2 regions of the Gordonia sp. GONU genome follow, and region 1 is predicted to be linked to the other one. Evidence: predicted binding sites of a transcription regulator. Region 1 holds the regulator's gene; the other holds the start of a gene.
The links. The regulator LexA, encoded in region 1, represses DNA repair genes until DNA is damaged. The targets are predictions, from matches to a motif close to CGAACANNTGTTCG.

Region 1 (3,376 bases):
CACTCTCCACGGTCGAGAAGCGTCGCCCACACTCCACGCAGGAGCGGCGGCGCCGGATGGCCTGCCCCTCATCAGCGACACGCGAGTCGATGACCTTGGTGTCGTCGTTCTTGCAGAAGGGGCAGCGCATCGTATCCTCACGCAGGTCACGGGACGCTCTGATGCAGCCGCGCCGCATGCCGGGCCGGTGCTCGGCTGGTCCCTGTGGCATCGAGGATACCGCCCGGCCTCAGTGGTACCGGGGGGTGAGGAGCGGCTGGCCGACGCGCAGCCCGCTCGACGCGAGGTCATTCAGCTGGATGATCTCGTCGACGACGGCCTCACGCGGCATCTCGGGGGCGACCCGCGAGGCGATCGTGCTCAGCGAGTCACCCGACCGAACGTGCACGACCTCGGTGCCGACCGCGGCAGGCGTGACCGACGCGGCGTAGTTCTGGCCGACGACCGCGATGACCCACACGGCCAGGGCGAGCGCGACGCCGGCGAGGACAGCGGTCGCCGTGCGGCGACGCCGGCGGATGACGGCCGCGGGAGCCGCCTCGGCGGGACGCCACGCCGGGACCACCGGTCCACGACCGCGCATACCCACCGGCGACGCGCACTGGGTGGACGCGACGCGGCGGACCCGGACCGCCGATTCCGGCACCGGACGGTTGTCGACGGGCCGCCGGGCGTCTCCCCGACGTGTCGGGCGCGGACGCTCCAGGACGTCGCCGCGGACGGGACCGCCGTGCCGGGCGGGGTCGTGCCGGGCGGGGTCGAGGTGGACGGGGTCGATGAGAGTGGCGGTGCGCATGGTGCCCTCCGTGTATCCGGTCGAACGGTGTTCGTGAGTGGGACCGCGTCGTCCCGGTCGAACTGTTCGAATGTCGATCATCCGTTCGATGAACTGATGTTCGATTTGTAGCACGGCACTCCGACAATTGTCTCGCGACACGTCGAACAAATGTTTGATGCGGTCGGCGTTCTCGGCTAGGCTCGTCGAAAGACAAGCGATCTACCAGCACGTTCGGAATCGAGAGGAACCCGATCATGAGCGATGACGGCGGTAAGCGCACCGGAGCGCGGGGCGCCGACGAGCCCGTCACCCCGGCGGACATGGCGGCTGCCGAGGCGTCGCTGACGCCGCGGCAGCGCGGAGTTCTCGAGGTGATCCGCAAATCCGTGCGAGAACGCGGTTACCCGCCGAGCATCCGCGAGATCGGTGACGAGGTGGGTCTCACCTCGACCTCCTCGGTCGCCCATCAGCTGCGGACGCTCGAACGCAAGGGCCTTCTCAAACGTGATGCCAACCGTCCGCGGGCGGTGAACATCGCGCCGAGCGAACCCCCGACGCCGACCTCGCCGACCGGCGGAGCACTGCCCGAACCCACTTTCGTACCGGTGCTCGGCCGGATCGCCGCAGGCGGACCGATCCTCGCCGAGGAAGCCGTCGAGGACGTGTTCCCACTCCCCCGGGAGCTCGTCGGCGAGGGATCGCTGTTCCTGCTGAAGGTCGTCGGCGAGTCGATGATCGACGCCGCGATCTGCGACGGCGACTGGGTCGTCGTCCGCCAGCAGAACGTGGCCGACAACGGCGACATCGTGGCCGCGATGATCGACGGCGAGGCCACGGTCAAGACCTTCAAACGCCAGAAGGGTCATGTCTGGCTGATGCCGCACAACGAGTTGTTCGACCCGATCCCGGGCGACGAGGCCGTCATCCTCGGCAAGGTCGTCACCGTAATGAGGCGAGTCTGACCTCGTCACTGTCGAGTACCGCGGCGACCGCCGCGCGAGCTGCAGCCGGATCGGTGGCGGCCAGCGCGGCCGCCGCCGCGTTTTCGCAGGTTGCCAGGGTGACCGCGCCGAGCCGGGCGCCGACCGCGGGCGCCGCGACGGGAGCGCTCGACAACGAGGTCACCCCGAGTCCGACCAGCACGCAGGCGAGATGCGGATCGGCCGCGGCCTCTCCGCAGACGCCCACCGGTTTGCCCTGATCACGTCCGGCCCGGGCGACCGTTGCGACGAGATGCAGCACGGCCGGCTGCCACGGATCGGTCAGCGATGCGAGCTCGGCGGACATTCGGTCAGCGGCCATCGTGTACTGCGTGAGGTCATTGGTGCCGATCGAGACGAAGTCCACCTCGGCCAGGATCGCCGGGGCCAGGATCGCCGCGGCGGGAACCTCGATCATCACACCGGCGACGAGTCCACGCTCGCGCACCTGCGCGGCGAATGTCGCCGCCTCGGCGGGTGAGGCGATCATCGGGGCCATGACCCACGGCTGCGCGTCGGCCTCCAGCGCCGCCCGGGCGATCGCGTCGAGCTGGCGCGCGCGGATCTCGGGGTGCGCCAAGGCGATTCGATCGCCGCGCACACCGAGTGCCGGGTTGGCCTCGTCGGGATGGGTCACGAAGCGCAGCGGCTTGTCCGAGCCGGCGTCGAGGGTGCGGATGACCACCTTGCGGCCGTCGAAAGCGTCCAGCACCTCGCGATAGATGCCCGCCTGCTCGTCGACCGAAGGCTCCTCGGCGCGCTCGAGGAAGGCCAATTCGGTACGGAACAGTCCGACACCCTCCACCGGGTGATCGGTTGCTGCGCGGGCCGACGACCCGTCGGCGACGTTGGCCAGGATCGCCACCTCCACCCCGTCGCCGGTGCGACCCGGACCCGACCATCCGGCGACGCGAGCGGCGTGACGCCGATACTCCTCGACTCGGGCTCGCGCGGCGGTGTCATCGGGGTCGACGGCGATCTCACCCGTGGTGCCGTCGACGAGGATCGCCGTACCCGCATCGATCCCGACGAGTCCGGACACCGCGACGACGCACGGGATGCCGAGCTGACGGGCGATGATCGCGGTGTGGCTGGTGGGCCCACCCAGTCGCGTCACGAGGGCAATCGTGGTGGTGGGGTCGAGGCCGGCCGTGTCGGCGGGTGCGAGGTCGTCGGCCAGCAGGATCGAGGGCACCTCCGGCGTGGACAACCCGGGTTCGGGCAGTCCCAGGAGCTCGGCGAGCACGCGGTCGCGGACGTCGTTGAGGTCCGTGACCCGCTCGGCCATCAGGCCGCCCAGCTTGGTGAACACCGCGGCGAACTGTTCGGTGGCGGCAACGGCGGCCGACGGTGCCGGCGTACCCCTGGCGATCAGGGCCGACGCCGCACCGATCCAGCCGCGGTCTTCCGCGAGTCCGGCGGTGGCGGCGAGTACTTCCGCGGCGACGCCGGTGTTCTGCGACGCGCGCTCACGGAGTCGCGCGGCGACGACGCCTGCCGCCGCAGTGAATCGTGCGACCTCCTCCGGGCGCTGGTCCTCGGAGATCTCGACACCGGCGCCGAGCGCCTCCGCACTGTGGTCGGGACGGCGTCCCGGCCACAGTGCGGGTCCATGAGC
Region 2 (3,376 bases), on a different contig from region 1:
GATGGTGTCGGCGGTGGCCTGCTCGTTGTTGAGGTAGCCGAGCATCACGTTCGGGCCCTTCACCCACAGCTCACCGGGTTCCGAGAGCCCTTCCTGCGGCAGCGGGAGGTCCTCGCCGGTGGCCGGATCGACGATCTTGTTCACCGTGTTCGGCACCGGCCACCCCGTCGACGACAGCGGCGGATCCTCACGCCCCAGCGTCGCCTGAGTGTCGAACGGGATGATGTGGGACACCGGCGACAGCTCACTCATCCCGTAGCCCTGCAGCATGTGCAGATCCAGTCGCTTGGCCACCGCCTGACCGAGCTCGTCATCCAACGGGGCCGCACCCGACATCATCGTGTGCAACGACGACAGATCGTAGTTGTCGACGATCGGATGCTTGGCCAACGCGACCGCCACCGGCGGCGCGATGTAGGCCATCGTCACCTTGTGGTTCTGGATGTTCTCCAGGAACTCGACGAGGTCGAAACGCGGCATGATGACCAGCGATCCGCGGGCGGCCAGAGCCGCGTTGAGCAGCACCGTCATGCCGTAGATGTGGAAGAACGGCAGCACCGCGATCACCACGTCGTCGGCGGTCATGCCCTGCAGCGGACGCAGCTGGGCGACGTTGGCCACGAGGTTGCGGTGAGACAGTGCAACGCCCTTGGGATTTCCGGTCGTCCCCGAGCTGTACGGCAGCACCGCGACATGGGTCTTCGGGTCGAAAGAGACATCCGGGGCGGGGAGATTCGCGCCCAACAGGTCGATCGCATTCGGATGACCCGACGCGTCCTGACCCTCACCGTCGAGGACGATCAGGTTCTCTGCCGACAGACCCACCTCGTCGGCGGCCGCCTTGGCCTGCTCGAACATCGGCGAGATCGTGACCAGCATCTTCGCACCGGAATCCCGCAACTGCTTGGCGATCTCGGGCGCGGTGAACAACGCGTTGATCGTCGTCGCCGTGGCGCCGGCCCGCAGGATGCCGTGGAACACCGTCGCGAACGCCGGGATGTTCGGCGAGAGGATGCCCACCACGTCCCCTACCCCGATCCCGCGCGACGCGAGGGCCCCGGCGGCGGCCTCGATCTGCCCGACGAGCTGACCGTAGGTGGTCGTCGTACCCGACTTCGGGTCCACCAGGGCGATCCGTTCGCGGTCCTCGTCGGCGATCGACCCGAACAGGTAATCGAAGACACTCACATCGGGGATCTCGACATCGGGGAACGGACTCGTGAAGCTCATGGCACCTCCAGTGGTGGGTGGGTTTCGCCTGCGCATCGTATCAACACTCGTTGACACGATGTGACCTGGACCTCTTTCGTCGCCCAGTCTTCCCGAATCTGTTCGCAGCGTCGAGCATTTCGAGACGAGTCGCGCGGCCGAGAGTTCCGGACGGCACCATGAGAACCACTCGGCCACCACAGTCAGGCCGGTTCCGATCTCTCGACATTGCCGTCTGCCCTCGCCGCACTTCCGCCATCACGGCGCCAGCTTCGCCCTGAATTCTGCGACTCGTGCGCCTCATGCGACTGGTGTTCACCAGTGGCGCGAGCATCCTTCACGAATGTGAAACACCCTGACACAAGCATGGTTTCGCCAACTAATCGGTTGTGGAGAAACCTGACCATCGAATGTATGTTCGAGTACAGTGGAGTCATGGCGGAGCTCACCACACTTCTCGACCAGCTCATCGAGATCACCCCACCCACCGACGACCCCACCGGCCGAACAACTTTCGAACAGTTGGAGTTCTGGCGGTTGATACGCAACGTCGCCGACCACCAGATCGCAACGCATGCAGAAAAACTCGATGATCTGCGCGTTGCACAGAAGGCCGGTTCAACCACCAAGAAACTGTTGATCGAGATGGGATTCGCACCCGCGGTATCGACACGCACCACCCGCATCGCCGACGCGATGGGCACATTGAGCAAGGTCGAGGCCTGCGCGGCCGACGGACGCCTCTCCGCCGAGGTCGTCGACGCCATCGTGCGCGGCATGTCGACCATCGAGAAACGTTCCCCCACAGAGCTCTCCGACGACGACCACGCCATCTACGAAACCGAGCTCCTCACCCAAGCCCTGTCGGGTGCCACACCCACCGACATCCAGAAACACGCCCAGATGATCGGCAACACCATCGCCGACGACCAAGGTGGCATCGCCGCCGGCGACGACCGCGCCCTCGACACACTCTCCCACCACACGACCGACGACAGTCGCGTCGAGATCCACGCCAACGTCACCCAAGTCGTGGGCGAGAAATTCATCGCCATGATCGACGAACGCAGCACACCGCACCCCGAACCCGACGGCTCCCCCGACCGACGCTCGGCCACCCAACGACGAGCAGACGCACTCGAAGTACTGCTGGATCAAGCAGCCGTCGGAGCGGCGATGGACACCATCGGCGCCCCCAGAACCCAAGTGGCGTTGACCATCCCCGCCGACGGCGACCCCGCCACACTCCCCTGGACGGGCGCTGTCACCCACGCCATCGCCCGACAACTGTCGTGTGACGGTTCCTTGACCGAAATCATCATCGACGACGAGACCGTGCCCCTGGCCATGGGCCGCGAACGACGACTGTTCCCAGCCCACCTACGCAAAGCAATCATCATCCGCGACCAGACCTGCATCAAATGCGGTGCGCCACCCTCACACACGCAGGTCCACCACATCCAACACTGGACCGACGACGGCGACACCGACCTCGACAACGGCTGCCTACTCTGTCAACGCTGCCACACCCAAGTCCACCACCACGGCTGGGACATCATCCTCGGCTACGACCGCCACCCCTGGCTCATCCCACCCACCGACATCGACCCCCAGCGCCGCCCACTACCCGCCTATAACCGCCGCACCATGCGCCTAGACGACATCGCCGCCTGACGAAACAGACTCACGCGCAGCACCTTCCGCACCCGGCGTTCACCGAAGACCAGCCGGGACCGCATCCGTTCCTTGACAACTCCACAGTGTTCACAATGGTTCTCCGCGCCGGCCGGCTGCGATGTGGCGGGAGCGTCCGTCACTCCTCGGACGAAACCTCGTCACTGGAGGTCTGAGCCCCCTCGACCACGGATTCTCCTGGGACATAACGCCCCTCGAGCGGCGCACCGGCCTCGGGCAGCGTCTCCTTGTCGATGAGGTGCTCGAAAGCCAGGAGGTTGCGCAGGGATTCGCCACGCGAGACGCGCCACGCCCATTCGCGCTGGATCGAGGTGAGGAACCCGAGTTCGAGCAGGGTGTTGAAGTCACCGTCGGCCGCCTCGAGGACCTGCCCGAGGACGCGGTCGAGTTCGTCCGAGCCGAGCGCGTCGGCCGAGATCCGGCCGATTAGGTAGATGTCCCCGGTGTTGTCGATGGTGTAGGCGACGCCGTA

Region 2: NWF34_RS07295 (HNH endonuclease signature motif containing protein) is a predicted target of LexA. The motif match lies at 1,617-1,630, and genes of this name have one in related genera.

The regions. Positions count from the first base shown of each region.
Region 1 is NZ_JANRHB010000001.1:212,025-215,400, forward strand. It holds gene nrdR (transcriptional regulator NrdR) at 1-130, opposite strand, end outside; gene NWF34_RS00950 (LysM peptidoglycan-binding domain-containing protein) at 230-796, opposite strand; gene lexA (transcriptional repressor LexA) at 1,033-1,740, shown strand; gene NWF34_RS00960 (phosphoenolpyruvate--protein phosphotransferase) at 1,718-3,376, opposite strand, start outside.
Region 2 is NZ_JANRHB010000005.1:152,283-155,658, reverse strand. It holds gene NWF34_RS07300 (4-coumarate--CoA ligase family protein) at 1-1,230, opposite strand, end outside; gene NWF34_RS07295 (HNH endonuclease signature motif containing protein) at 1,645-2,883, shown strand; gene NWF34_RS07290 (YbjN domain-containing protein) at 3,023-3,376, opposite strand, start outside.